DNA from 3 places in the Bradyrhizobium sp. Pha-3 genome. Region 3 is predicted to be linked to each of the others. Evidence: predicted binding sites of a transcription regulator. Region 3 holds the regulator's gene; each other region holds the start of a gene.
The links. The regulator LexA, encoded in region 3, represses DNA repair genes until DNA is damaged. The targets are predictions, from matches to a motif close to TGTTCNNNNTGTGTTCNG.
Positions count from the first base shown of each region.

Region 1: the regulator LexA is predicted to act here: its motif matches at 4,325-4,342, upstream of ACE10X_RS02690 (DNA recombination protein RmuC).
Region 2: the regulator LexA is predicted to act here: its motif matches at 6,339-6,356, upstream of ACE10X_RS08080 (ribonuclease T2).

Region 1 covers NZ_CP170151.1:588,251-598,155, reverse strand. Annotated here, with positions in the region: gene ACE10X_RS02715 (DUF805 domain-containing protein) at 1-378, shown strand, start outside; gene dapE (succinyl-diaminopimelate desuccinylase) at 396-1,562, shown strand; gene truA (tRNA pseudouridine(38-40) synthase TruA) at 1,781-2,518, opposite strand; gene fmt (methionyl-tRNA formyltransferase) at 2,518-3,453, opposite strand; gene def (peptide deformylase) at 3,676-4,203, opposite strand; gene ACE10X_RS02690 (DNA recombination protein RmuC) at 4,374-5,582, shown strand; gene ACE10X_RS02685 (GIY-YIG nuclease family protein) at 5,866-6,171, shown strand; gene ACE10X_RS02680 (MFS transporter) at 6,251-7,627, shown strand; gene ACE10X_RS02675 (hypothetical protein) at 7,851-8,294, opposite strand; gene recR (recombination mediator RecR) at 8,433-9,038, opposite strand; gene ACE10X_RS02665 (YbaB/EbfC family nucleoid-associated protein) at 9,039-9,359, opposite strand; gene ACE10X_RS02660 (DNA polymerase III subunit gamma/tau) at 9,383-9,905, opposite strand, start outside.
Region 2 covers NZ_CP170151.1:1,672,268-1,682,172, forward strand. Annotated here, with positions in the region: gene pgsA (CDP-diacylglycerol--glycerol-3-phosphate 3-phosphatidyltransferase) at 1-586, opposite strand, end outside; gene uvrC (excinuclease ABC subunit UvrC) at 780-2,879, opposite strand; gene ACE10X_RS08065 (outer membrane protein) at 3,141-3,764, shown strand; gene ACE10X_RS08070 (cold-shock protein) at 4,039-4,251, opposite strand; gene ACE10X_RS08075 (23S rRNA (adenine(2030)-N(6))-methyltransferase RlmJ) at 4,512-5,372, opposite strand; gene ACE10X_RS08080 (ribonuclease T2) at 5,609-6,295, opposite strand; gene ACE10X_RS08085 (hypothetical protein) at 6,410-6,886, opposite strand; gene ACE10X_RS08090 (hypothetical protein) at 7,053-7,352, shown strand; gene ACE10X_RS08095 (DUF3617 family protein) at 7,396-7,926, shown strand; gene ACE10X_RS08100 (TonB-dependent siderophore receptor) at 8,674-9,905, shown strand, end outside.
Region 3 covers NZ_CP170151.1:4,964,493-4,974,397, forward strand. Annotated here, with positions in the region: gene ACE10X_RS23300 (DUF3280 domain-containing protein) at 1-188, opposite strand, end outside; gene ACE10X_RS23305 (sensor histidine kinase) at 415-1,830, shown strand; gene ACE10X_RS23310 (response regulator transcription factor) at 1,827-2,489, shown strand; ZMP/ZTP riboswitch at 2,574-2,659, shown strand; gene glyA (serine hydroxymethyltransferase) at 2,696-3,967, shown strand; gene ACE10X_RS23320 (hypothetical protein) at 4,076-4,231, shown strand; gene ACE10X_RS23325 (HAD family phosphatase) at 4,879-5,505, shown strand; gene glp (gephyrin-like molybdotransferase Glp) at 5,532-6,743, shown strand; gene lexA (transcriptional repressor LexA) at 6,987-7,691, shown strand; gene ACE10X_RS23340 (hypothetical protein) at 7,949-8,377, shown strand; gene ACE10X_RS23345 (hypothetical protein) at 8,522-8,749, shown strand; gene ACE10X_RS23350 (ComEC/Rec2 family competence protein) at 8,746-9,905, opposite strand, start outside.

The DNA of each region.
Region 1 (9,905 bases), 4.4 Mb from region 3:
GCCTGCGGAACGTTCTTGTTCGTTTGGGTCTATGTCGCTGTCTCGATCAAGCGCCTGCACGACCGCGACAAGAGCGGCTGGTGGATGGTGCCGTTCTTCGCGATCCCGGGTCTCATGAGCCAGTTCTCGGACCGGCTCCCCGATGAATCCTATTGGGTGGTGGCCGCGGGAACGATCGTCTTCGTGCTCTATGTCTGGGGCTTCATCGAGCTCGCCTTCCTGCCTGGCACGCGCTACCCTAATCGCTACGGCCCCAATCCGCTTGGAAAATCCCATGTGCGGCAAGGCCGCGACAGCGGGTCGCGCTCCGTGCACGGCTGGGATCAGCAGAGCGAGCTTGATACCGTGCCGCACAAAGCTGGTCCACCCGCCGGGTGACGTGTTAAGCGAGGCGCATGAGTGATGCCGTCTCGATTACCCGCGATCTCGTTCGCTGCCCCTCCGTCACCCCGGCCGACGCCGGCGCGCTTGGCGTTCTCGAAAACCTGCTGAAGACCGCAGGATTCGAGGTCCACCGCGTGACCTTCTCCGAGCCCGGCACCGCCGATGTCGACAACCTCTATGCGCGCATCGGCAGCTCGGCGCCGCATATCACCTTCGCCGGCCACACCGACGTGGTGCCGCCCGGCGATGAAGCCGCGTGGACGCTCGGCGCGTTCTCCGGCGAGGTGAAGGACGGCTATCTCTACGGCCGCGGCGCCGTCGATATGAAGGGCGGCATCGCCTGCAGCGTCGCTGCGGTGCTGCAATATCTGCAGGACCATGGCGGCAAGCCACAAGAGAATGGCAACGGCACGATCTCCTTCCTGATCACCGGCGATGAGGAAGACGTCTCGATCAACGGCACCGTCAAGCTGTTGAAATGGTGCGCCGGGCGCGGCGAGAAATTCGACCATTGCGTGCTCGGCGAGCCCTCGAATGTCGAAGTGCTGGGCGACATGATCAAGATCGGCCGGCGCGGCTCGCAATCCGGCACGCTGGTCGTCGACGGCGTGCAGGGCCACGTCGCCTATCCGCACCGCGCCTCCAATCCGGTGCCTGATATCTCGCGACTGATCGTGGCGCTGAGCGACGAGCCGCTCGATCTCGGCAGCGCGCAGTTCCAGGCCAGCAACCTCGAATTCACCACGGTCGATGTCGGCAACACCGCGAGCAACGTGATCCCCGGCCAGGCGCGGGCAAAATTCAACATCCGCTACAACGACAACCATACCCAGGAGAGCCTGCGGCAGCTGGTCGACGAACGGCTGGTGAAAGCCTGCGGCAACCGGATCCGCGCCCATATCGATTGGCAACCGTCGAACTCGAACGTGTTCGTCACCCAGCCCGGCCCGTTCACCGACCTCGCGGTCGCCGCGATCGAGGAGGTCACCGGCCGCAGGCCGGAGCTATCGACCTCCGGCGGCACCTCGGACGCGCGCTTCATTTCCAGCTATTGCCCGGTGATCGAGTTCGGCCTGGTCGGCCAGACCATGCATCAGGTCGATGAACGCACGCCGGTGACCGATCTGGAGAAGCTGACGAAGATCTATCGCGGCGTGTTGGAACGGTATTTCGGGTAGGCCAGCCGCCCGGCTGGACAAAAACATCGAAAACAACCCCATGCACAGTAGGGGTTGGGGCTACGAGCCATCCACCCGCACCAGATACAGCGTGGTATTTCGGGCAGGCTCACATCCGTAGGATGGGTAGAGCGCAGCGAAACCCATCATGGGCGCCGCGGATTCGAAGTGATGGGTTTCGCTTCGCTCTACCCATCCTACGAGATCATTCACACCGCCTAGTATTCCACCCGCATCAGATAGAGCCCGTCCGGCGGCGCCACGGGGCCGCAGGCGGCGCGGTTGCGGGCGGCGAGCGCGGCGGCGAGGTCGTCGGCGCTCCAGCGGCCCTCGCCGACCCAGACCAGCGAGCCCACCATCGAGCGGACCTGGCTGTGCAGGAACGAGCGCGCCGACGTCACGATGTTGACGGCGGCGCCGTCACGGGTGACGTCGAGCTGATCGAGCGTCTTCTCCGGCGACTTGGCCTGGCACTCGGTGTCGCGAAAGGTGGTGAAATCGTGCTTGCCGAGCAGGCGCTGCGCGGCGGCGTGCATCGCGTCAGCATCGAGCGCGCGCGGCACGCGCCAGACCCGGCCGATGTCGAGCGCGAGGTTCGCGCGCGTGTTGGTGATGCGATAGAGATAGTGCCGCTTGGTCGCGGAGAACCGCGCCTCGAAATCGTCGGGCACGATGTCAGCCGCGAGCACGCCGATCGGATTGGGCCGCAGATGTGCGTTCAGCCCGTCACGAAAACGACCGGGCGGAAAATGCTTGGCGATGTCGCAATGCGCGACCTGGCCGCGCGCATGCACGCCGGCGTCGGTACGCCCTGCGCCATGGACGCGCACGTCCTCGCCGCAGATCGCCTTGACCGCCGCCTCCAGCGCGCCCTGCACGGTCGGCGCGGTGTCCTGGATCTGCCAGCCGGAAAACGGCGTGCCGTCATATTCGATGGTGAGCTTGTAGCGGGGCATCAGCTAAGCCGCGCAGGCGGCTTCAACGGCGTGCCGCGCAAAAAGTCCGCTGCCTTCATCGGCGCCTTGCCGGCGCGCTGCAGTTCGAGGATCCGGATCGCGCCGTCGCCGCAGGCGATCGCAAAATTTTCGTCGAGCACATCGCCCGGTGCGCCCGAATCCCTGGCCAGCTCGCAGCGCAGGATTTTCAGCCGCACTGGCTCGCCTTCGCCGGTGAGCTCGCACCAGGCGCCGGGGAACGGCGAGAGCCCGTGAATGTGCCGCAGCACCGCATGCGCCGGCTCCTTCCAGTCGATCCGCGCCTCGGCCTTCTCGATCTTGGCCGCATAGGTGACGCCGTCCGCGCTCTGCTTCGTCAGCTGCAAGCCGCCGCGCCCGAGCGCCGCCATCGCGCGCACCATCAGGTCGGCACCGAGCGGCGCCAGCGCGTCGTGCAGATCGGATGCCGTCATGCTGTCCGATATCGGCAGCCGCTCGGCCATCGCGACGTCGCCGGTGTCGAGGCCGACATCCATCTTCATCACCATCACGCCGCTCTCGGCATCGCCCGCCATGATGGCGCGGTTGATCGGTGCGGCGCCGCGCCAGCGCGGCAGCAGCGAGGCATGCAGGTTGAAGCAGCCGAGCCTGGGCGCGTCGAGAATGGCCTGCGGCAGGATCATGCCATAGGCGACGACGACGGCGGCGTCTGCGTCATGCGCGCGAAACTCTTCGAGCGCTTCCGGCGTTTTGAGGGTCTTCGGCGTCATCACGGGAATGCCGAGGCGGCGCGCCTCCTGCTCGACCGGCGTCGGCTGCAGCTGCAGGCCGCGACGCCCGCCCGGCTTCGGCGCGCGGGTGTAGACCGCCACGACCTCATGGCCATGAGCCACCAGCTCCAGCAGCGTCGGCACCGCGAAATCGGGCGTACCCATGAAGATCAGGCGGAGAGGCATGACGAGAACTCGGTCTGTTCCTTCCCTTGCGGGAAGAGGAATCGCATATGAAGCGCGCGGGTCTATCCGCGAATTCGGTTGGCCTCCCGCTTGCGGGGGAGGCCGGATCGCATCGAAGATGCGATCCGGGTGGGGGCTATCTCAGCGATACGACTCGTGGAAAGACCCCCACCCCAACCCTCCCCCGCAAGCGGGAGAGGGAGTCGAGTGCCGATGGCGATCCTACTCCGCCGCGCGCTTGGCGGCCTTCTCGAATTTCTTGAAGACGCGGTCGCGCTTCAGTTTCGACAGATAGTCCACGAACAGCACGCCGTTGAGATGATCGATTTCGTGCTGGATGCAGGTGGCGTAGAGCCCCTCCGCATCCTCCTCATGCACCGTGCCGTCGAGATCGGTGAATCGCACGCGCACCCGCGCCGGGCGCTCGACCTCCTCGTAATATTCGGGGATCGACAGGCAGCCCTCTTCGTACACCGACAGCTCTTCCGAACGCGCAATGATCTCGGGATTGATGAAGACGCGCGGCTTCGCCGTGGTCTCGCCGTTCTCGTCGCGCTTGGCGAGGTCCATGGTGATCAGCCGCAGCGGCTGCGCGACCTGGATCGCCGCCAGCCCGATGCCGGGCGCGTCATACATGGTCTCGAGCATGTCGTCGGCCAGCTTGCGGATCTCCGGCGTCACCTTCTCGATCGGTTTCGACACCAGCCGCAACTGCTTGTCCGGCAGGATGATAATTTCTCTTAATGCCATGGCGGCGATTTAAGCTGCTGACTTCATGGGGTCAATGCGCTCAGGAACCCGTTAGGACAACGTTAACCACGTTTCTTCACCCCGCATTAACCCGGAAAATCAGGGATGCATTTGCCATAAACGTTCCCTCTTCGTTCGCGCCGGGCCGCGAATCGGCTACAACTGCCGGCATGAACGAGATTCTGCTGACGATTGGCGACCTTCCGGTCCGTGTCTCCGACGCATTGATCGGCCTGGGGGCGCTGGCGCTGATCCTGCTGCTCGCCATTGCGCTAGTGATCGCACGCGCCAGCCGGCGCGGCACGGAACTCGCGATGGCCCAGGCCATCCGCGCCGACGAGCTGGAGGAGCGGCTCGCCGACATGCTGCGGGCCCAGAGCGAGTCCTCCGGCCGCGTGGACGCGATGGCGCAGGCACTGGCCGGCCGGCAGGCGGAGATGGCCCGGGCCGTCAACGAGCGGCTCGATTCGGTGACCCACCGGGTCGGCCAGTCGATGGAGCAATCGACCCGCAACACGATGGATTCGCTGCGCGTGCTGCACGAGCGGCTCGGCATCATCGACCACGCGCACAAGAACCTCAACGAGCTCACCACCCAGGTGACGACGCTGCGCGACGTGCTCGCCAACAAGCAATCCCGCGGCGCCTTCGGCCAAGCGCGGATGGAGGCGATCGTCCAGGATGGCATGCCGAAGGGCTCGTTCGAGTTCCAGTACACGCTGACGTCGGGCAAGCGGCCGGACTGCGTCGTGTTCCTGCCCGACCAGCGTCCGCTCTGCATCGACGCGAAATTCCCGCTCGAGGCTATGACCGCGCTGCACGATGCGCGCAGCGACGAGGAGCGCAAATTCGCCAGCCAGCGGCTGCGCGCCGACGTGCTGAAGCATGTCAGCGACATCGCGGAGAAGTACCTGATCCCGGGCGAGACCCAGGACACCGCGCTGATGTTCGTGCCGTCGGAATCGGTCTATGCCGAGATCCATGACGGCTTCGACGACGTGATCCAGAAGGCCTATCGCGCCCGCGTCGTGCTGGTGTCGCCCTCGCTGCTGATGCTGGCGATCCAGGTGATGCAGCAGATCCTGAAGGACGCCCGCATCCGCGACGCCGCCGACCAGATCCGCAACGAGGTGATGCATCTCGGCGACGACCTCGGCCGCCTGCGCGAGCGCGTGCTCAAGCTGCAGACTCATTTCGGCCAGGTGAACGAGGACGTCAGGCAGATCCTGATCTCCGCCGACAAGATCGAGAAACGCGCCGGCCGCATCGAGGAACTCGACTTCAGCAAGTCCGAGACCCCGATCGAGGTCCCCCGCTTCGTCAAGCCCAGCACGTCCGACCTGTTCCCCGCCCCGCGCAAACTGCAGGCGGGGGAGTGATCGTTGTTTCTAGAAGTTGTCCGGCGTGCACCACCCAATCGATGTCATCGCCCGACTTTATCCCGAAATAGCCGCAGGTGGCGGATAGGCCTCTGGGATACTGGATCGCCCGGTCCATGTGCGCAATTGCGCACAGGCCGGGCGATGACAGTCTTTTTGGGGCTGATTCTGGTAACAACTTCTCTATGACCGCACCTAGTGATGTTGCTGACCAAAGATCGCACCACATAATCAGCTGTCATCGCCCGGCTTGACCGGGCGATCCAGTATCCAGAGGCGGCAGATGGGGGCACGCAGCTACTACGTCTACATCCTCGCCAGCCATATCGGCGGCACGCTCTACATCGGTGTGACAAATGACCTCATTCGTCGCGTCGGCCAGCACAAGTTGAAGTTGGTCGAAGGCTTCACGGAAAAGTACGATGTCGTAAGGCTGGTCTATTTCGAGCAGTTCGATGATCCTGAGAACGCGATCCGACGCGAGAAGCGGCTGAAGAAATGGCGACGCGCTTGGAAGATTTCCCTAATCGAGAAAGACAATCCGGACTGGATCGATCTTTACCCGGAAATTGCCGCAGGTGGCGGATAGGGCCTCTGGGATACTGGATCGCCCGGTCAAGCCGGGCGATGACAGACTTTTTGGGGCCGAATCTGCTACCAACTCCTCTATGACAGCACCTGAAGCGACGTCAGACGCGTCTGCAAAGCCGGAGCCAAAGCCCGCCGCCACCTCCTGGCGCGACAGTTTTGCGTTGTACCTGCAGCCGCGGGTGCTGATCGTGCTGTTGCTGGGCTTCTCCTCGGGGCTGCCGCTGGCGCTGTCGGGCTCGACGCTGCAGGTCTGGATGAAGGAGGCCGGGGTCGATCTCGGCACCATCGGGCTGCTGGCGCTGATCGGCACGCCCTACACGCTGAAATTCCTCTGGGCACCGCTGGTCGACGCGCTGCACGTGCCGCTGTTTACGCAGATGTTCGGCCGCCGCCGCGGCTGGCTATTGTTCTCGCAGCTGCTGCTGATCGCGGCGATCCTGGTGCTGGCGCTGGCCGATCCTGCGCGATCGCCATGGTTCGCGGCCTTTGCCGCGCTGCTGGTCGCAACCGCCTCATCGACGCAGGACATCGTGGTCGATGCCTTCCGCGTCGAAAGCCTGCCTGAAAGCGAGCAGGCCGCCGGCATGGCGTCCTATGTCGCGGCCTATCGCGTCGGCATGCTGGTCTCGACCGCCGGCGCGCTGTTCATCGTCAGCGGCTTCGAGTCCGCTGGCCTCGCGCGTCCGTCGGCGTGGATGTGGGGCTATGTGGTGATGGCCGCGCTGGTCGTGATCGGCATCGTCACTGCGCTGGCGGCGACCGAGCCGGCGCAATCGAAGGGCGCGGAAGCGGCCACGCACGCACAGAACGCCGCTGAACGCGTGTTGCACGCGGCACTTGGGGCGTTCTCCGAGTTCCTGAGCCGCAAGGACGCCTTCGCCGCGCTCGCCTTTGTGGTGCTGTTCAAGTTCACCGACGCGTTTTCCGGCACCATGACCGCGCCGTTCGTGATCGACATCGGCTTCTCCAAGGTCGACTACGCGGCGATCGTGAAGGGCGTCGGCCTCGCCGCGACCCTGATCGGCGGCTTTGCCGGCGGCTTCGTGGCGCGGCGCTATTCGCTGGCGACCAGCCTCTGGATCGGCGGCGTGCTGCAGGCGATCGCCAACCTCTCGTTCTCCTGGCTCGCGCATGTCGGCGTCGATCAATGGGCGCTCGCGCTGGCGATCACCGCGGAGAACTTCACCAGCGCGATCGGCACCGTGATCTTCGTCGCCTATTTGTCGGCGCTGTGCCGCAATCCGCTGCACACCGCGACCCAGTATGCGCTGCTGACGGCGCTCGCCGCGGTCGGCCGCACCTATCTGTCGTCGGGCGCCGGCTATGTCGCCAAGGCCGTCGGCTGGCAGATGTTCTTCGTGATCTGCGTGCTGGTCGCGATCCCGAGCCTGATCCTGCTCGCCTGGCTGCAGCGGCGCGGGCATTTCGACGAGCTGGGGCCGGTGCGGGTTTAGCCCAGCCGCCGTAGCCCGGATGGAGCGAAGCGCAATCCGGGGAGGTCTTGGCCCGCAAAACTGTCCCGGATTTCGCTTCGCTCCATCCGGGCTACAGGCTGTCATCACCCGGCTCGACCGGGTGATCCAGTATTCCAGAGACGTTCGTGATTCGGCGGAGAGGCCGCGGCGTACTGGATCGCCCGGTCGAGCCGGGCGATGACGTCGCAATCGTGGCACGCCCCTACTTCGCCACCACGCTCCACTTGGTGACGATGGCTTCGCTCATCTCGCCGGCATCCTTGGCGCAGGCGACCTCGTCGACCTTCACCGAGATTTCCTTGCCGGAGAGGCTTTTGAGCTGCGCTGCCTGGGCATCGTTGGTCGGAATCAGCTGGAAGGTTTCCGGCCCGGTCTCGAGATTGCACAGACCGCTCGGCGGCGGCAGGCGGCGCGGCTCGCTGGTGATCTGGTAGGTCGCGACGCGCTTGCCGCGGTTCTTGGCGTCGCGCACCTTCATGACGCCGAGTTCGCCTGACAGCACGTCGCCGGCGTGGATCATCTTGCCGGGCTTCTGCGGCGCGTCGGCCTGCTGTGCGATGGCGCAAGGCGCGGCGAACGTTGCCGCCAGAAGCGCAAAGCCCAAACGTACGCCGAACAAGCGTACGCCGAATCGGTGTGCCGTCATTGTCAGTGGTTCCGTATCTTGATTCGTCAGAGCGTGAATGACCGTCCCCGAATCGGCATCCACCCTACCATTTTGTTTCGGTGCGATTGTAACCGATCGCTTGGCGCCCGACGCCGTGCTCGGCGCCGGCATCGCGCACTAGAACAGCGTCCGCTGCCGCATGGCTGCAGATAGCGTACCTTCATCGAGGTAATCAAGCTCTCCGCCGACCGGCACGCCATGCGCCAGCCGCGTCACCCGCACATTGGCCACCGACAACAGGTCGGTGATGTAATGCGCGGTGGTCTGGCCATCGACGGTCGCATTGAGCGCCAGGATGATCTCGCTGACCTCGGGTGCGTGCGCGCGCGCCACCAGCTGATCGATGGTGAGATCCTGCGGACCGACGCCGTCGAGCGGCGACAGTGTCGCGCCGAGCACGTGATAGCGGCCATTGGTCGCATTGGCGCGTTCCAGCGCCCAGAGATCGGCGACGTCGGCGACCACGACGATGATCGAGGGATCGCGGCGCGGATCGGTGCACACCGTGCAGGGGTTTTGCGTATCGATGTTTCCGCAGGTCTTGCAGACCTGGATTTTCTCGATGGCCACCTGCAGCGCCGCGGTCAGCGGCGTCATCAGGGCTTCGCGCTTCTTGATCAGATGCAGCGCCGCGCGCCGCGCCGAACGGGGCCCGAGCCCGGGCAGCCGCGCCAGCAACTGGATCAGGCGTTCAATCTCGGGGCCGGCAACGCTCGCAGCCATTCAAGTCGGACCAAATCCCGGCGGCAGGCCGAGCCCGCCGGTCAGCGCCATCATCTTCTCCTGCATCGCGGTCTCGGCCTTGCGGCGGGCATCGCCATGCGCGGTGACCAGGAGATCCTCGAGCACCTCGCGTTCCTCCGGCTTCATCAGCGACGGATCGATCTTGATGCCCTTCACTTCCATCTTCGCGGTCATGCGCACCGCGACCAGGCCGCCGCCGGAAATGCCTTCGACCTCGACATTGCCGAGTTGTTCCTGCATCTCCTGCATCTTGGATTGCAGCTGCGCTGCCTGCTTCATCATGCCGAGAAAATCAGCCATGCGTGCGTCCCTGTAGCCAGATATCAATCGTCGTCGCTGTCGGAAGTTTCAATCGGGTCTTCGCCGGTGGCATCCGAGACCGGAACCTCGGCGGCAAGGCGGCGGACCTCGACCACCTTGGTGCCGGGGAAGCGCGCCAGCACCTCCTGCACGCGCGGATCGGCTTCCGCAGTGCGCTGATGCTCGCTGCGCGCCAATTCGTTCCGCGAACGGACGGTCGGCTGGCCGGCCTCGTTGGAGATGATCACGGTCCAGCGCCGCCCGGTCCATAGTTCGAGCTTGCGCGACAGGTCGGTGACGAGCGCGCGTTGCGCCTTCGGCTCGAGGGCGATCTCGAGCTGGCCGTCCTCGATGCGCACCAGCCGCACATCGGCCTCCAGCGCACTTTTCATCATGATGTCGCGCTTCTCGCCGGCGAGCGCGATCAGCTGCGGAAAGCTTGATATCCGGAGCGCCGGCGCGGCATCGGCGGCGGGCGCGGCCATCTGCGGACGCGCGGCGAAATCGGCGCGCGGCGCGGCCTGCGGCGCGCGCACCGGCGCGGAT
Region 2 (9,905 bases), 3.3 Mb from region 3:
GGATGCCGGCACGGAAATAATCCCAGCCGGTGTAGATCGTGAAGATCGCCGACATCCACAGCAGCACGATGCCGATCAGGGTGGTGGCCGGGAAGACCTGCTCGCCCGCCTCGCCGGCGATCAGAAAGCCGATCGCCACCAGCTGGATCGTCGTCTTCCACTTCGCCAGCTTGGTGACGGGAACGCTGACCCGCAAGCCTGCGAGATATTCGCGCAGGCCCGAGACCAGGATCTCTCGGCACAGGATCACGATCGCCGCCCACAGCGTCCAGCCATGGATCGAATTGTCGGCGGCGAGCATCAGAAGGCTGGAGGCGACCAGGAGCTTGTCGGCGATCGGATCGAGCATCCGGCCGAAGGCGGACTGCTGGTCCCACATCCGGGCATAATAGCCGTCGAGATAGTCGGTGATCCCCGCAGCAATGAACACGGCCAGCGCCACCCAGCGCAGCCACAACGGGCCGTCCAGGATCGATTGCCAGTAGACGCAGCCGATCACCACCGGGATCGCGGCGATCCGGGCGTAGGTCAGGATATTCGGGAGGGACATGGTCTTGGTCTGTCCCCGGGTCGTGGCGATGTTCATCCGTTCTACCAATACCGCTGAAGCGAGAAGGTCAACCGTGCGGACGCGTCAGGCGCGACCAGATTGCGCTGGATCGTCATAGCGCCTTAGCTCGTTGTTTAAGCATGATCTTTTCGGATAACTGCCTCACACTTTTTCGCATCATGCCCTAGATGCCCTGTCGCAGGCGACGCCCTGATGACTCGCCTTTGGTTTAACCCGGCTGAGCGTGGAAAAACTCGAAAATCTTGCGGGCACTCTCGGCGCTGACGCCGGGAACCTTGCCGAGGTCGGCGATCGAGGCCCGCTCGATCTCCTTGAGCGTTCCGAAGTGGTGCAGCAAGGCACGCTTGCGGGACGGGCCGATGCCCGGGATCTCCTGCAGGCCGGCCTCGCGGATGTCCTTCTTGCGCAGCTTGCGGTGCGAGCCGATCACGAAGCGATGGGCCTCGTCGCGCAGCCGCTGGATGAAATAGAGCACCGGGTCCCGCGGCTCCAGCTTGATGGCCTCGCGGTCGGGCATGAACAGGGTTTCGCGCCCGGCATCGCGCTCCGGACCCTTGGCCACCGCCATCAGCGAGACCTCGGTCAGCCCGAGATTCTGGAAAATCTCCCGGACCGCGTTGAGCTGACCGCGGCCGCCGTCGATGATGACGAGGTCGGGCCATTGCGGAAACGAATCGTCATCCGCTTTCGTCCTGGCGGCGGCCTCGCCCTCCGGCGGCTTCAGCAGCCGCTTGAAGCGGCGTTCCAGCACCTCGCGCATCATTCCGTAATCGTCGCCGGGCGTCAGCCCTTCGGACTTGATGTTGAACTTGCGGTATTGGTTTTTCATGAACCCGTCGGGTCCCGCCACGATCATCGCGCCGACCGCGTTGGTGCCCTGGATGTGGCTGTTGTCGTAGACCTCGATCCGCTTGGGTGTGTGCGGCAGGCCGAGCGTCGAGACCATGCCCTCCAGCAGCCGGCTTTGCGTCGCGGTATCGGCGAGCTTGCGGCCGAGCGCCTCGCGCGCGTTGGTGAGCGCGTGGCCGATCAGCTCCTTCTTCTCGCCGCGCTTCGGCACGGAGACCTCGACCTTGGATTCGGCCTTGACCGACAGCGCGTCGGCGAGCAACGCGCTTTCCTCGATCTCGTGCGACAGCAGGATCAGCTTCGGCGGCGGCTTGTCGTCGTAGAATTGCGCGAGGAACGAGGACAGCACCTCCTCGGGCGTGAAGCTCTTCTCGGCCTTCGGGAAATAGGCGCGGTTGCCCCAGTTCTGGCCGGTGCGGAAGAAGAACACCTCGACGCAGGAATAGCCGCCCTCCTGGTGGATCGCGAACACATCGGCCTCTTCGACCGTGCGCGGATTGATGCCCTGCTGCGACTGGATTGCCGACAGCGCCGCGAGACGGTCGCGGTACAGCGCCGCGGTTTCGAACTCGAGCTCGCCGGAGGCCTTCTCCATCTCGGCCGCGAGCAGCTCCTTCACGGCGTGGCTGCGACCGGAGAGGAATTCGGTCGCCTCGCGCACCAGTTCGCTATAGCCGGGGAAGTCGATCTCGCGCGTGCAGGGGCCGGCGCAGCGCTTGATCTGATAGAGCAGGCAGGGTCGGCTGCGGCTTTCGAAGAAGCCGTCGGTGCAGGAGCGGATCAGGAACGCGCGCTGCAGCGCCGTGATGGTGCGGTTGACCGCGCCTGCGTTGGCGAACGGGCCGAAATAGCGCCCCGGCCGCGACTGCGCGCCGCGATGCTTGAGGATCTGCGGCGCCCAATGGTCGCCGGTGATCAGAATATAGGGAAACGACTTGTCGTCGCGCAGCTGCACATTGAAGCGGGGACGGAGCTGCTTGATCAGATTGGCTTCGAGCAGCAGCGCCTCGGTCTCGGTCATGGTCGAGACGATCTCGACCTGCGTGGTCGCCGCGATCATGCGCAGGATGCGCGCCGGCAGCGGCGCGTTGGCCCGCGCATAGGACGACAGCCGCTTTTTGACGTTCTTCGCCTTGCCGACATAGAGCACGTCGTTGGCGGCGTTGAGCATGCGGTAGACGCCGGGCGAGGTCGGGGCGAGGCGGACCGCGTTCTCGATCGCGGCATGCCCGATTGAGAGCGTGCCCTCGGCGACCGCCTCGGCGGCGTCCTCGGAAGCCTCGGGCAGGCGCGCCTCGTCCTCCTCCTCGGCGGCGGAGGTTTCGGGATCGACGTCGCTTGTATCGAGCGTCAGATCGTCCTGCGGCAGGTCGGACTTTGAACCGCGCCGTGGCTTGGGATCAGCCTTGGAGTCGGCTTTGGGGGCCGGCGTCGGACGCTCGGGAGAATCGTGAACCATGGGCCGTAAACTAAGTGCTTGGGCGACCGGTCGCCAGCGTTGACGGCACCAAGAAAACCATCTCGATTGCAGGAGGTTACCGGCCCCGCGCGGACCGTCGGGAAGGGGTGCGTAACATCTTGTTAAGACTGATGAGCGGGCCGGTAACCGGGCTTAACAGCCCTTTAACTTAAAACTCTCGATAAACCTTAGCGAAAAAAGTGGAATTCCGTAACCACGCCGGCCTTGGCCGGCGGGCTGCGGCTGTTGCGTGGTGTACCAATGACCCGGTTTGTCGCGCGTGCGCTGGCATTGATCGTTGCAGGCTGGACGACCTCGGCGGCGTCGGCCGACCTCAACTACGGATCGCCCTATACCGTCTATCAGCCGCTCAATGCCTATAGCTGGGCCGGCCCCTATCTTGGCGGCAATGTCGGCTATGGCTGGGGTTCGGTCGAGAACAACCCGACCAAGCCGTCCGGGTTCGTCGGCGGTGTGCAGGCCGGCTACAACTTCCAGAACGGCTCCCCCTGGGTGTTCGGTATCGAGGCCGACATCCAGGGCACCACGGCCGACGACCGGTTCGCGCCGTGGAAGTTCTCCAACCCGTGGTTCGGCACGGTGCGCGGCCGCGCCGGCTATGCGGTCAACAACGTGCTGTTCTACGCGACCGGCGGTCTCGCCTTCGGCGAACTGCGCGGCGAGACGTTCGGTATCACGGAGAGCCACACCAATGCGGGCTTCACCGTCGGTGCCGGCGCCGAAATGGGCTTTGCCCCGCACTGGAGCGCCAAGATCGAATATCTCTACGTCGACCTTGCCAACAGCAATTTCACGATCACCGGTGGCGTGTCGAACGGCTACAGCTTCAGCCTGGTTCGCGCCGGCATCAACTATCACTTTTGAGAACAAGAAAACGTCGACCATCAACTCCCGGCCGCGCCTTGCGTGGCCGGGCTTTTCTTTGTGTTGATGGTCTTAACGTCGCGCATGGCGGCATGCACGCCGCGGCGTCCGCGAATCCAATCGGTGGGCCGCACGTGTGGGATATGCGGCACCGCCAGTCGCGTCCGCATCATAGAGGTGGTCACCCAGAGCACGCCAGCCGCGCGCTCGGCGGCCAACTCACACGCAACGCCTCATTCGGCGTTCATCACGAGCCGCGAATCGCGAGCGCTCGTCATGAGACCACCAGGTTGACCGCCTTCGGGCCCTTGCCCTTCTTGTCGGGCTCAACCTCGAACGTAATGCGTTGTCCTTCAGTCAGGTCCTTCAATCCTGCACGCTCGACAGCTGTGATGTGAACGAACACATCGCGGCCGCCATCATCAGGCTTGATGAAGCCGTAGCCACGCTCTCCGTTGAAGAACTTGACTGTCCCAGTCATGGCCATCGGGAAACTCCTCCCCCGTATTGCTCCACCGCTACGCGCACGCCGCGTAGCGGTTGACCGACATTCGCTTGTCGGAAGCTTGGCCACCTGAACAGGCCGGCGTCACGCCGCCGGTCTGCCTGGATTTATTTCGGCCTTGTCACTCCGCCGCAACCATTCGCGGAAGCGGAACGTAAAGCCAGTCGTAACAGGATGAGCATAATACGGTTCCGCGCAAATTGCCTATGCTCAAAATTGAACTTTTCAGTAGGAGCTGTCGATCAAGGTTTAGGCGTCTCGAGTCTGAAGCGTCCCGCACCGCCTTGACCGAGCGGCCGCTCGAGTTCGGGCAGGATGATCTTCAACTCATTCGCCAGCGTCCACGGCGGATTCACCAGCAAAAGCCCTGTGGAAACGAGGCCTGCGCCTGCTTCTTGCGGTGCCACACTGAATTCCAAACGCAGGCATTTGCCGGTGGGCCGACTCGCTGCTGCTGCAGCGGCCACACTGCGCGCTAGCTCATCGGTGGCTCTCCGGGTTTTTACGGGGTACCACAAAAGATACGTGCCGGTCGGCCACTTCGCGAATGCTTCCGTGAAAGCACTGGCCAGCCGCTCGAACTCGTCCTTCGCTTCGAACGGCGGATCGATCAGCACCAGGCCGCGCCGCTCGTTCGGCGGCACGAATGCGGGCAGCGCCATCCAACCGTCGAGATCGACGACGCGCGCTTGCGCGTCGCGTCGCAAGGTGTCGATCAGCTGTTTGCGCGCCGTCGGTTCGATCTCGCAGGCGGTGAGGCGATCTTGCGGACGCAGCAGCGCCCGCGCGATCAACGGCGAACCCGGATAGGCTTTCAGCTCGCCTCTCGGATTGAATGCCCTGACGATGTCGAGATAGGGCGCGATCAGCGGCAACGCCTTGTCGGAGAGCCGCGCCTGCATCAGCCGCGCGATGCCGGTGAGCCATTCGCCGCCGCGCTGCGCTTCGCTCGACGTCAAATCATAGAGGCCGGCGCCGGCATGGGTGTCGATAACGCGGAACGGCGCCGGCTTGTCCTGCAGATAGGTGAGCATGCGCACCAGCACGATGTGCTTGATAACATCGGCAAAGCTGCCGGCATGAAAGGCGTGACGGTAGTTCATGTGATGATCGTGCTGCGCTCCCAAAGGGTCGCGCATGTTGTACTCGTCATGCCCGGGCTTGTCCCGGCCTTCGCTAAAGCTTCGGCGGGGTTAACATCCGAGCTCGGCGAAGCCTTGGCGTAGCCGGCTCCCGGGCATCTGCGCCTGATCTTGCTTGTTTCGCGATGGCGCAGGTGGCCGGGACGTTCTGCGCGACGACGCGCGGCGCGGGTCCGCCGGCCATGACGCAGAGGGTTTCAGCCGCCGCGAACCGGAGGCATCAGCACCTGATCGCGGCGGCAGGCGCGGCGATCGATTTCCTCGCAGGAGCGGAATTGCAGATCCTTGCTGAGGCAGATCCGCACCTCGCTGAGCCGCTTGCTATCGCAGGTCACCGAGATCGCGGAGTTGCTGAGGCCCGGATTGACCTTGAGGAACGCCGCCTCCAGCTCGTCGGGCGCGACCGTCTTCGGCTCCGACAATTGCAGGAATTCCTCGGGGATCTTCACCGTGGCGCGGGCCTTGCGGATGGCTTCGAAATAGGCGCGTTCGCCGAGACCCGAGCAGGTGCCGTGCTTGTCCCACTCATTGTAGATCAGCCCGGGCGCCGGCATCAGGTCGAGCATCGAGCTCATGATGCTGCGGGCGAGTCGCGGCGAGGGCCGCTGGCAGTATTCCGGAAAGCCCCGCTCATATTGCGGCCACAGGCCGTGCACCACGAAGGAATAGGGCCGTCCGCCGCACTGCGCCTGCGTGCCGCGGCCGTTGTTGCCGCGCTCGCTCGCCGCCTCGCAGAACGAGGGCGACCACGACAGCGACAGCACATAGAAATCGAACTCACCGGGCGCATTCTGGCGACGATCCTGGGCCGAGGCCGCAACCGCACCGCACAGAATAATGACAACCGAAATCAAAAATCGGGAAATTATGTCCAACCGAGGCATCAAACGCTCCCCTCACTCGACCGCCCGGAGCCTAGCAGGCCGCGAGAACATTTCAAGAACAAAAAGCCGCCGTCCAAATGGCGGCGGCTCCTGCTTTAGCAATCTGGTCGGAGATCAGGGCCGGGCGGCCTTGCAGGACGGGTTATAGGCCCAGTTGCGGTCGAGCCCCGCGACGCACCATTCGACGCCCTGATTGATGCTGGCAAAGCCGCCGTCCTCGATGATCGAATAGTGCACCTTGCGCACCTTGCCGTCGCTCAGCATCGCCTCGCCGCTGCAATAGCGGCGCGGAATATTGTTGGACTGCCAGGGACGGAAGGCGGTTTCGTGAATCCCGTTGAAGCCGGTGATCACGAGCGGCGAATTCCAGAAGGTGGCTTCCTTTTCCTGGAATTGCGTGCTGATGACCGTCAGGGCCTTCTCGCATGGGGCCACATTGCCGTCATAGCGCGGGCCGGACAGCCAAAAGTTCATTTCGAGCGGATTGGCGGCCTGGGCCGTGCCCCCGAACGCCAGCGTGCCGACCACGAGTGCGGCGCCGAGGCCGAGCTTGCGGCCGAGTTTATTGCGGGAGCTGAACAGGTTGCGCATGGGAATCCACCCGATTATCCGATGCCGCGGACGGTGCCGCGAAGCCCCGGCAAGGTCAAGTGCAGCGCGGCAACACCTGCGGAGAAGTCCACCTTGGGGAGCCGGCTCGTTCTTTTCACGGTCGCCGGCGCACTCTATGTTGGCTCGAAGCGAAATGGAGTCTGCGATGCGAAGGAAATTGGCCGCGTGCCTGGTTGCCGTTTGCGGGATGCTGGCCGTTGTGCCGGCGCGGGCGGATTGGATGCAGCCGGTGCCGCCGTTCAAGGGCAATGATACCGGCGGTATCATCGCCTATACGCTGGCGACCCAGGCCGACGCCCGGCAGCTTGCCGTCGATCACTGCGCCTCCTACGGCAAGGTGGTCAAGTTCCTTGCGATGCAGAACTATCCGGGCGGCTACATATCTTTCGCCTGTCGCTGGGTGCCCTATGGCGCAGCCCAGAGGCCGTTGCGCACGCTCTACTGAGCGCGCTTCAAATCTTTCGATCGTTCAGCCGGGAGCCGACCGCATGACCCGACAGCTTGCCTTGCTTGGTTCGGCTGTGTGCCTTGTCCTGTCCGCTGGCGCCGCAAGTGCCGTCGACCTGCCGATCCGCAAGGCCGGTCTGTGGGAGATGAAAATGGTGCGCACCGGCGGGCCGATGCCGGAAATCACCATGCAGCACTGCACCGACGAGACCACCGACAAGGAGATGAGCGCGGCGGCCTCGCCGATGGCCAAGGAAGTCTGCTCCAAGCAGGACATCCAGAAGACCGCCACCGGCTATGTCAGCGACAGCGTCTGCAGCGTCGCCGGCATGACGATGCAGAGCCATGCCGAGATCGTCGGCGATTTCAATTCCGCCTACACGGTGAAGAGCACCTCGCATGCCGAGGGCGGCGCGGCCGGCTCGCGCGACACCACGATGACCATCGAGGCGAAATGGCTCGGCGCCTGCAAGAGCGACCAGAAGGCCGGTGACATCATCATGCCAGGCGGCATGAAGATGAACGTCAAGGACATGGAAAAGCTGAAGGGCCTCCTGCCCAAGCAGAAGTAGCGCGCAGCGCATTCGGCTGTTGCCGCGCCTGAATGCATCGCCTCGCATGCCGAGAGGCTGTGCCGCCTTGCACCACAGTCATTGCGAGCAGTTCGCGACGAAACTGCGGAGCAATCTTGCGCTGAGGCGATGCGCAATCCATCCGATCCCTCCCGGTCACCCCCAAGGCTATCGCGTATGCCCCTTGGCGACCGCGCAAGTGTTTGGCCCCGTGGTTCGAGACGCGCCGCAAGCGGCGCTCCTCACCATGAGGGTCTACTATTGTGCCGCAGAACAAGACCTCATCCTGAGGAGCCCGCCGACGGCGGGCGTCTCGAAGGATGGCCACGGGCACACCGCCACGAAATGCGATAGCCCTGCCGTCACCCCCGCGCAAGCCTTTGCGCGGGGGTGACGGTTCACCGCGTTCGTGCGCTCCTTGGCGCGCGATGACGTCGACGGGATGCAACATCATTGAATGATCGCTGCGTGCCTCGCGTTCGAGACTCTCTGCGAGAGACGACGCGCATCGCATTCGTCGAGTCGAAAGCCTGACGCGCCAACCTGTCGTTTTGAACCGTTCCAGTGTTGCGCATCTTGAATCATTCCAGTGTTGCGCTTCTTTTCTGCTTTCATCGATTCTATTTTGCGCGTGTGGAATTTCGCGCATCCCGCCGATAGAAGTCCGCCCCAATCGATGCCGGCCTTGTCGCAAACGCGACTCGATCGATGTCAGCGTAAGGCAATGTGGGGATTTGTTCGGTGGGAATGGTTTCGTATCGGAGCAAGCGCGGCTTGCTCGGATCAACGGCTGCGATCAATGCAGCGCTGCTCGGTTCGGTCGTGCTTGTGCCAATGGGCGCAGACGTCGCCTGCGCTCAGGCGCAGACAAGTCCTCCGCAGAACAATGTCAGCGAACTTCCCGCAGTGACGGTGGATGAACCTGGCGCCGCAAAGAAGCGCGGTGCCGTCGTTTCAAGTCAGAACACCAGGGCTTCGCGCGCCGTCGCGGCGAACCGGCGCCGCAATGCCGTGGCGCCCGCTCAGAGTCAGGCTCCGCGGTCGCAAGGCACAGGTGGCGCGATCGGTACGACGACGGGTTACGTCGCGACCGCCAGCACGGCCGGCACCAAGACCAGCACAGCGCTGATCGAAACGCCGCAGTCGCTATCGGTCGTCACGCAAAAGGAGCTTCGGGATCGCAACGTTCAGACGCTCAAGGACGCCGTCAGCTACACGCCGGGCGTGACGACCACGGCGTTCGGCTATGATCCAAGGTTCGATAGTTTCTACATCCGTGGCTTCGATGCGACCTATACGGGGATCTATCGCGACGGCCTGCGTCAGGGCGGCGGCAACTTCGCCATTCCAAAGATCGAACCTTACGGTCTCGACAGCGTGTCGATCCTCCGCGGACCGGCCTCGGGCCTCTATGGCCTCGGCTCTCCGGGAGGCATCGTGGATGTCACGACCAAGCGGCCGCCGTGGACGGCATTCGGTGAGGTGCAGCTGCAGGGCGGCACCTACGACCGTTACCAGGGCAGTTTCGATATCGGTGGTCCGGTGCCTGGCAGCGATCAGCTGTACTACCGGCTGACGGGGTTGCTGCGCGACGCAAAGACCTGGTACCCCGGCAACGACGACGATCGCGCCTATATCGCGCCTGCGCTGACCTGGCGGCCGGACGCCGACACGTCCTTCACCATCCTCAGCGAATATCAAAAGAGCCGAACCGCCGCCAGCATCGGCAACTTCCGCACGCCTGACGGACAGTTGACCAACATCTATTCGAATGATCCGGCCTTCAGCGCGATGGATCAGAAGCAGTATCGCATCGGCTACGCGTTCGAGCACAATGTCGACGACGTGTGGACGGTGCGGCAGAACTTCCGCTTCTACCAGGTCGACGTCGACGCGAAATACACCCAGATCGATTCGATCGACAGCAGCACCAATCGCGCCTCGCGGTCGGCCTGGCGGATCCTGGACAGCTTCAACAC
Region 3 (9,905 bases):
TCCAGCCGCCTCTGGTGCGCAGCGGTCTGGTCGTTTACCTCGCCCGACGTATCAACATAGCCGAAATCGTCGATGCTGACGCCAACCGGGAACACCGTCGCGGCGCCGGTCTCGGCGCGCAGAGGACAGATTCCGGCCAGCAGGCCGATCAAGGCAACAGAGAGCAGGACGAGACGGGGCTGACGCATGATTGGGGCCTTTCAGCTGCTGGTGCGGGCGGGTCGGTCGCAGCCTAGGCCGGCGGGCCTCCGCGCCGCAGCGGAGCGCCTCCCGCCCGGTGCCGGGAAAATTTCACGACGATGGTCCGCGCCGATAGCGGCGCTTCTCGGCGCCTCCGTTCTGCCGTTTAATGTGCCTGACGGCCCTGCCCGCGATCGCGCACTGAGGCTCGTCTGCGACCTTGAGGATACGCCAATGTGGAATTGGTCCGGAAGCGATCTGAAACTGCGGCTGACGTTGCGCGTGGCGATCGTCTCGACGCTGTGCTTTGCCGTCATCTCCGGCTATTTCCTGATCGAGGCCGACCGCTCGGTGCGCGGGCGGATCGCGGCGGTTGCCGATGTCGCCGCCAAGACGCTGGAGCTGCAGCAGAGCAAGATCCAGTGGCTGAATAATGCGCGTTCCGACTTTCCCGATCTCGACAGCGTTGCCGCTACGGTCATGACGCCGGGACTCTGCATCGCCTTTCGCAGCAATAGCGGCGAGATCAGCCAACGCTTCTGCGGCGGCGCGCAGACTGACACGGCCGCGCCGCCGCTGGCCTTCGCAGCGCTCTATCGCCGCCTGTTCGATCCCGGCCGCGAGGCGGTGCGGCAGGTGGTTTCGCGCGGCAACGCCATCGGCGAAGCGGTGGCCTGGATCGATCCAGCGGTGCCGACCGCCGAGGCCTGGCACGATGCCGGCCGGCTGATGGCGGTGTTCATGATCGCGCTGCCGCTGCTCTGCGCTTTGGTCTATGCGGCGCTGGCGCGCGCGCTGCGTCCGACGCGGCAGATCCGCGACGGGCTCGAGCGGATCGCCGCAGGCGACCTCGCCGCGCGCCTGCCGGCGTTCGATCTCGCCGAACTGTCGGCGATCGGCGACGTCTTCAACCAGCTCGCCGAGCGCCTCGCCGCCGCGCTCTCCGACCGCAACGCGCTGACGCAGAAACTGATCCTGGTGCAGGACGAGGAGCGCCGGCACCTCGCGCGCGAGCTGCATGACGAGTTCGGGCAGTCGCTGGCCGCCATCCGTGCGCTCGCCGCCTCGGCGCGCCAGACCGCGGCGGCGGATTGCCCGCCTTTGCTCGCCGAATGCGACGGCATCGCGCGGACCGCGTCCGACATGATGGAGACGTTGCGCGGCGCCCTCTTCCGGCTCCGCCCGCCCGATGTCGACGAACTCGGACTTGCGGCCAGCCTGGAGGGCCTGGTCGCCGGCTGGAACGGCCGCAGCCGGGGACAGCCACGGTTCGAGATCACCATATCGGGATCGTTCGAGCGCCTTGCCGCCTCCGTCAGCGCCAATCTCTACCGCATCGTGCAGGAGGCGCTCACCAACGCCGCCAAGCATGCCGGCGCCACGCGCGTGATGCTGCGGCTTGAGATGCGCGAGGCGGCGCCCGGCGGCGGCGCGATCGTGCTCGCGATCGACGATGACGGTCAGCCCGGCGATCCGCAAGGCGATCCCCAGCTCAAGTCAGGCCTCGGCCTGCTCGGCATGCGCGAACGGGTCGCCGCGCTGGGTGGGCGGCTCAGCTTCGAGACCGGACAGCCGAGCGGCTCCTCGCTCCGCGTCATCGTTCCCGTCGCGGCCAACCGAGAGGCCGCACCGGTGGAGCGCGCGGCATGAGCCATGCGGCGCGAACCATCATGCTGGTCGACGACCACGCCGTCGTCCGGGAGGGCTACCGCGCGATGCTGCAGAAGCAGCCGGGCCTCTGCGTCGTCGCCGAAGCCTCCGACGGCGTCGAGGCCTACCGTCTCTACAAGGAGACCGGGCCCGACCTCGTCATCATGGACCTGTCGATGCCCGGCATCGGCGGCATCGAGGCCATCCGCCGCCTGCGGCAGTGGGACAGGCGCGCAAAAATCCTGGTGTTCACCATGCACCAGAACGCGGCCTTTGCCGTGCAGGCGATCCGCGCCGGCGCGAGCGGCTATGTCACCAAGACCAGCCCGCCGGAGACGCTGGTGCACGCCGTGATGGATGCGCTGTCGGGCAAGATCGCGATCAGCCCGGATATCGACCACGAGCTCGCGCTCAGCCACCTTGCCGGCGAGACCAAGGCTGCCGACCTCCTGACCGCGCGGGAATTCGAGGTGCTGCGGATGCTGCTCGCGGAAAACACCACCGAGGAGATCGCCGAGGCGCTGCACCTCAGCCCCAAGACGGTCGCGAACCTGCATTCCCTGATCAAGGACAAGCTCGGCGTCGGCACCGATATCGAGTTGGTCCGCCTCGCGCTGCGGCAAGGCATCCTGACGCAGCTCGATCTCGGCGAACGCTGAGCCCGCGTCAGCGGCAGCGACCAACCCTTGCGAGCGCGCCGGGGATTGGATAGCCTCCTGCTCGCGATGAGCTGCAGGCTCATTCGCCCCTCGCGCGACTGGCGAGCTTACGTGGAATTGACCACGGTGAAGCGCGAAGGGTTCTAGCGCCGTTCGCCTGGGCAACCCGTTCAGCTGATGATCCAGCGTCTTAGGGAGCCCGGACCATGCCGTCATTCCGCAATGAACTCCACCTCAACGATTCGGAAGTTGCCCTTGCGCTCGAGGGCGAAGAGCGCCGCCAGCAAGACGGCGTCGAGCTGATTCCGTCGGAGAACTACACCTATCCCGAGGTTCTCGAGCTGCTTGGATCGGTGTTCACCAACAAGTATTCCGAGGGCTATCCGGGACGCCGCTATTACGGCGGCCAGGAATTTACCGACCAGATAGAGAACCTTGCCCGACAGCGAGCTTGCGCGCTGTTCCGCGCCGAACATGCCAACGTTCAGCCTCTGTCCGGGTCGCCAATGAACCAGGCCGTGTATCTCGGCCTGCTGCAGCCCGGCGATACGATATTGGCGATGGACCTGTCACACGGCGGCCATCTCACCCATGGCGCGCCCGTGTCGCACATGGGGCGGCTCTTCAACTTCGCCCGCTACAAGACGCAGCCGTCAAGCGGCGGCGCCATCGATTTCGATGAGCTCCGCGCCATGGCCCGGCACGTCCGTCCGAAGCTGGTGCTCTGCGGCTACAGCTCCTATCCGCGCGATCTGGATTATGCGTCCTTCAAGAGCATCGCAGATGAGGTGGGTGCACTGACGATGGCCGACGTCAGCCATTACGGCGGCCTGATCGCCGGCAACGCCTTGCGCAATCCGCTCGATGCGGGTTTCGAGGTGATGACGACGACATCGCACAAGACGCTTCGCGGGCCGCGCGGCGGCATCGTTCTTTGTCGCCGGGAGTTCGCCGGCAAGATCGACGCGTCGGTGTTCCCGGGTTTGCAGGGCGGGCCGCACATGAACGTTGTGGCCGGAACCGCGGTCACGCTGAAGAAGGCATCGACGTCCGATTTTCAGGCCTATTCAAGACTGGTCATGCGCAACGCGAAGGTCCTGGCCGAAGCGTTGATGGAACGCGGCATGACGTTGATCACCGGTGGAACCGACAATCACATGATGGTCGTGGATACGGTGGCCAGTGTCGGCCTGGACGGCGGCGCGGCCGAGAACATCCTCGACGCCGTCGGGATCACCGCAAACAAGCAGATCATTCCCGACGATCCGCGTCCGCCGCTCAGGCCGAGCGGCATTCGCCTCGGGACGCCGGCGGCGACCACGCGCGGCATGGGCGAGCCCGAAATGCGCCTCATCGCCGAACTCATTGCGGAATCCCTCCGGTCGAAGGGAGATGCAGCGGTCGTCAAACGACTGAGATCGAACAGCGTCGAAATGTGCCGCGCTTTCCCCGTTCCGGGGATCGCGCCGCCCTCATAGGCGGCCGAGCCGCATTCCTGCTCCGCGTTCGTCGCGTCACCCGGCCGGGTATGCGGCCTGCATGGGCACGTCGTGAAGGTTCCCCGGAAAGGACCGGAACGGAAATCGATGCTGTTCGTTGGACCGCATGATCTCGAAGACGGAGCGTCCAACGCCGTGACCCGGAAAACCTTGCAAGCACGCTCGGAGCAGGCGCTCGTCGTCATCATTCTCAGCACCGGCGCGCTGATCGGTTACCTCGGCCTGGCGCTGTCCAGGATGTGAGCGCTACGCCCGGCGGGCACCAAGCCGCCGGCAAGCATCCGGCCGCCGGCAAGCATCAAGTCGCTTGATGCGCTGAAAGCTCGCGCGCGTGCCACTGAGTTGCCCGACCCACAAACGACGCCTTATATTGGGTGTCGTCCCTGCCTAGTGCGCAATTGCGCACGGGAGCAGGGACCCATAACCACAAATGCTGATTGTTGAACGACGCTGGGACAACGAGTCCCGTTCTCAACACCCGCTGCGGCGTATGCTTTCGCAGGGACGACACCGGTAGATTCGGGCGATGCAGTACGCCGCGGCCTCTCGGCTCAAGCACAGCCGTCTCTGGAATACTGGATCACCCGCATGCGCATGCGGGTGATGACACCGCGGTTTTTGACGTCTTGAATCGCGAAACAACCTCACCGTCGTCCCGGCGAAGGCCGGGACCCATAACCCCAAATACAGATTGTTACGCAACGCTGGAACGCCGAGTCGCATCCAACAAGATCCGCCGCGGTGTATGGGTCCCGGCCTTCGCCGGGACGACGGTGGTGTGCGCGGGAACAGTCTCGCGATGAATGCAACGCCACGTACAATCCACACACCGGTCACTGAAATCGAGGACATTGCCGCCTGCCCGCAATTCTCGTACACGGTTTCATGCAATGACCTCGCAATTCTCTCCCGACGCCGTCGACGTGCTGCTGTTCGATATCGGCCGCGTCGTGCTCGACATCAACTTTGACAAGGTGATGGCGCACTGGGCGCAGCACGCCGGCTGCGCGCCCGCCGAGCTCGCCACCCGTTTTGTCGTCGACGACAGTTTCAAGCATCACGAGATCGGCCGGATCGACGACGCGGCGTTCTTCGAAAGCCTGCGCCAGACCCTCGGCATCAACATCACGGACGCCCAGTTCCTCGAAGGCTGGAACGCGATCTTCACCGGCGAGATGCCGGGCATCGCCCCGCTGCTCGCGGCGGCCGCCGAGCGGATGCCGCTCTACGCCTTCTCCAACACCAATCCGGCCCATGTCGCGCATTTCTCGGTCACCCATGCCGAGCTGCTCAGCCATTTCCGCAACGTCTTCCTGTCCTCGAGCATCGGCTTCCGCAAACCCGACGCCGAGGCCTACGATCATGTGGTAAAAGCCATCGGCGTGCCGGCGTCGCGGATCCTGTTTTTCGACGACCTGGCCGCCAATATCGAAGGTGCGCGGGCGCGCGGCCTTCATGCTATCCACGTGACATCGACGGATGACGTGGCAAGGGCTTTGACCGCACTTGGTATTTGAACATTGGGAATTGAGGAGCTCTGAGCGTGGCCCTGATGCCGGTTGCCGATGCCCTGTCCGCCGTCCTCGCCGGCGCCGAACCGCTGCCGGAGGAGATGGTCGCGCTCGATGCCGCCTACCACCGCACCCTGGCGCACGACCTCGCGGCGCTGCGCACCCAGCCGCCGCAGCCGATGTCGGCGATGGACGGCTATGCGGTGCGCGCCGCGGATGCGGCTGATCTAAAGGCCCGGCTCGAGGTGATCGGCGAAGTCGCCGCCGGCCGGCCGTTCGAGCGGACGGTCGGCGCCGGCCAGGCGGTGCGGATCTTCACCGGCGGCGTGATCCCCAATGGCGCCGACGCGGTGATCATCCAGGAAGACACCGCCGTCGACGGCGACCACATCACGATCACGGAGACCGCCAGCATCGGACGGCACATCCGCCCGGCCGGGGTCGACTTCCGTGCGGGCGAGGTGCTGCTCAGCGGCGGCAGCCGCCTGTCCGACCGCGCGCTGTCGCTGGCGGCCGCCATGAACTATCCGGAACTTGCGGTGCGCCGCCGCCCGAAGGTCGCGGTGCTGGCGACCGGCGACGAGCTGGTGATGCCGGGCTCGCAGCCCGGCCCCGGCCAGATCGTCTATTCCAACGGCTACGCGCTGCGGGCGCTGGCGCGCGCCGAGGGCGCCGAGACCGTCGACCTCGGCGTTGCCGCCGACACGGTGGAGGCGACCACGGCCGGCATCCGCCGGGCGCGCGAGGCCGGTGCCGATGTCCTCATCACGACAGGCGGCGCCTCGGTCGGCGACCACGATCTCGTCAAGCGGTCGCTGGAAGCCGAGGGCGTCGACATGACGTTCTGGCGGATTGCGATGCGGCCCGGCAAGCCGATGATGCATGGCCGGCTCGGCGCGATGCGGGTGATCGGTCTGCCCGGCAATCCGGTGTCGTCCTATGTCTGCGCCTTCCTGTTCCTGGTGCCGTTGATTCGGGCGCTGAGCGGCCGGAAAGTGATTCATCATCGCCGCACGAGCGCCCTGCTCGGCCGCGACCTCGCCGCCAACGACCAGCGCGAGGACTATCTGCGTGCACGGCTCGAAGCGCGCGAGGACGGCACGCTGATCGCAACGCCAGTGACGCAGCAGGACTCGTCGCTGCTCGGGAATCTCGCTGCGGCACGGGCACTTCTGGTGCGTCCGCCGTTCGCGGCTGCGGCCGTCCAAGGCAGCGAATGCGAGATCCTGACACTGCCCGAATAAGGTTTTCGCGCCCCGCCGATTGTGCGTTGCCTGATCCGTTCACCGGAAATTAAGTGGTTGCGGAACACATATCGAACATATAGTGTCCGTTCATGATTTGTTTCGAGTACTGGTGTCTACAATCGGGAAGTCGTGTGGAAGCAGGTGCAACGAGCACATGCTCCTGAGGTCAGGCCCCGCCTGCAGGCCCTACCAGAAGAGTCTCGGAATCGAACGACGCTATCAACCGGGGGAATACTCGAGATGCTCACGCGCAAACAGTACGAACTTCTGCGTTTCATCAATGAACGTCTGAAAGAGGCCGGCGTACCGCCCTCCTTCGACGAGATGAAGGATGCGCTCGACCTGCGCTCGAAGTCCGGTATCCACCGCCTGATCACTGCGCTGGAGGAGCGCGGCTTCATCCGCCGCCTGCCGAACCGCGCCCGCGCCATCGAGGTCATCAAGCTGCCCGAACTCTCGGCCGGCGGCGGCAACGGCCGCCGCGGCTTCACGCCCAGCGTCATCGAAGGCACCCTCGGCCGGCGCGCCAGCACGCCGCCGATCGCCGAGGACGACGGCAACCGTCCGGTCGCGGTCCCCGTGATGGGCCGGATCGCCGCCGGTACGCCGATCGAGGCGCTGCAGACCCGCAGCCACACCATCAGCGTGCCGCCCGACATGCTCGGCGCCGGCGAGCACTATGCGCTCGAAGTGCGCGGCGACTCGATGGTCGATGCCGGCATCCTCGACGGCGACATGGCGCTGATCCAGCGCAACGACGTCGCCAACACCGGCGACATCGTGGTGGCGCTGATCGACGAAGAGGAAGCCACCCTGAAGCGCTTCCGCCGCCGCGGCGCATCGATCGCGCTCGAGCCGGCCAACACCGCCTATGAAGTGCGTATCCTGCCGCCGAACCGGGTCCGCATCCAGGGCAAGCTGATCGGCCTTTATCGCAAATACTGAATTGCAAATACTTGCGGCGGCCGGGAACGAGCAACACGTCGGATCGTTCCTTGCATGATAGTGTAGCGTACGGCCTGCCCGATGCGCTCCGATACCTCTCGCGCAGCGTCGCGTGTTTGTGATCGGAGGCGGTCTCGGACCAGTCGTACAATCGCCCAGAAACGAGCAGAAGCTCGTTCGCTATCGTCCACTCTGGTAGAGGCCCTAATGCCTCAAGGAGAGGCACGGGTCGCTACCTCGAAATGAGGAGCCATCCGATGTGTGACTATAGTCTGCACGCCGTGGCATCGCGCCCCGCCATTGTCGGAGAGACGCTGATCACGACGACGTTCCGCGGCACGTCGACCCGCGGCTTTGCTTCGGAGAACGATCCCACTGTCGCGGTCTGCATGCTGCCGGGCACCGAGCTCGCTTTCGCCGAGAACGTTCGCTACGACAGCCGCTGGATTTGGACCAAGACGCTGAACTATCGCGTCGGCGTATTCAACGAAGTCGAGCCCGACGTGCCCGATCGGCATCATGACGCGGTCGAATTCCCCGACGGCAGCCATGTCCTGGTGACCCAGCTGGTCGAGGGACAGCGCGTCAGCGTGCTGCAATTGCCGGCGCTGCATCCGCCGGTCGAGCAGAAGCCGAAGGTTGTAGAGCGGCGGCCCTCCGCATTCGCAACGCTGTTTTTGGGTTGAGCGCATCGTGCCGCGGAATGAGCTGTTCGGCGGCGGATGACCTAAGCAATTTCGGGCGACCCCGGACTTCCGCTTCCGGGGCGCATGGGGAGATTTGCGTCGGCCGGCGCCTTGGCGCATCATCGGGCACGGAGGACGTGCGCGGTGGTCGATAAGGTCACTTGGCAAAAGGCTGGACGCGTCACGGAACCGGGCCGCTACATGTTCCGGTTCGGTTGGCTGACGGTGACGGCCGACGACCTGAAAGTCTGGGAGCAATTTCCCGAGGCTTCCTTCACCCTCGTCAAGAAGCCCGACGTCGGCCCCGACTCCGACGAATACCATCTCGGCCTGTTCGAGTTGCCGAGCGGCCCCTCGCCGGACCACCGCTAATCATCGCCCTGCAGATCGGTCTCGGCCGGCGTCGCGTCCACGGCGGGCCGCGGCGCGGCGGCGGGCGCGCGCAGCATCGTCTCGCTCTCGCCGTCGCCGGGAACCGCCGGCGACCACGGCCGGTCGATCCCGCCGGGCTTCACCGCGTCGACGGCGTAGCCGTCCCTGATCCGCCGCAGCACCAACGCGCCGTGGCGGCGCAGTCGCTCGGCATCGATCACCGATGCCGCGCAGCCCTGCGGCGCCGGCCGCGCCGTCACGATCAGGCCTGCGCGCTCGCAGTCGTCTGCCAGCGCCTCCGGCCGGGTCGCGAGCGCGACGAAGGCGCCGCCAGGTCCCTGGGCCACGCAACCGCCGGCATCGCACGAGACGCCCTCGCCGAGCGACGCATCGGTAGCGGTCCGCGCGTCGGCGTCCGCTGCCAGCCACTCCTTGACCAGGAACGCATCCTTGGCGCTGTGCATCAAATGCAGCCGCCCGTCACCGCCGCGCACCGCGACGTTGCGCCCGTCGCCGGAGACCAGCACGTCCGGCTGCGGCACCCTGAGCGCCCAGACCGAGGCCACCAGCAGCAGCACCGCGCCTGACCAGCGCAGCGGCGTACGCAGCAGCCCGAGCAGGATGATGCCGGCACTCGCTGCGATCAGCGGCCCTATGCCGAACGCCGCCATGCGGCCGACCGCGCCCGGGAGTGCGGCGACCCATTGCGTCACCAGGATCATCCAGTCGATGCCAAGCCCCATGATCGCCCAGAACACGCCGTCGAAGCCGAACGGCATGGCGACGAGTCCCAGCAGGCCGGCCGGCATCACGACCGCCGAGACGACAGGCATCGCCGCGAGGTTGGCGAGCAGCCCGTAGGGCGTCACGCGGTGGAAATGGAACGCAGCGTAGGGCGTCGTCGCAAGCCCTGCCACCAGCGAGGCCAGCATCAGCATCGTGAGCTCACGTCCGCCCCACAGCGCAACCCGTGCGGTCGCCGAATGGTCGGGCGACGCGAATAGGTTCGGCAACCCGATCTGCACCAGCGCCACCAGCCCGAGCGTCGCGGCAAACGACATCTGGAAACTGGGATGCACCAGCGCCTCCGGCGCGATCGCGAGCACGATCAGTGCCGCCACCGCCAGCGTACGGAAGGTGATCGCGCGGCGGTCGA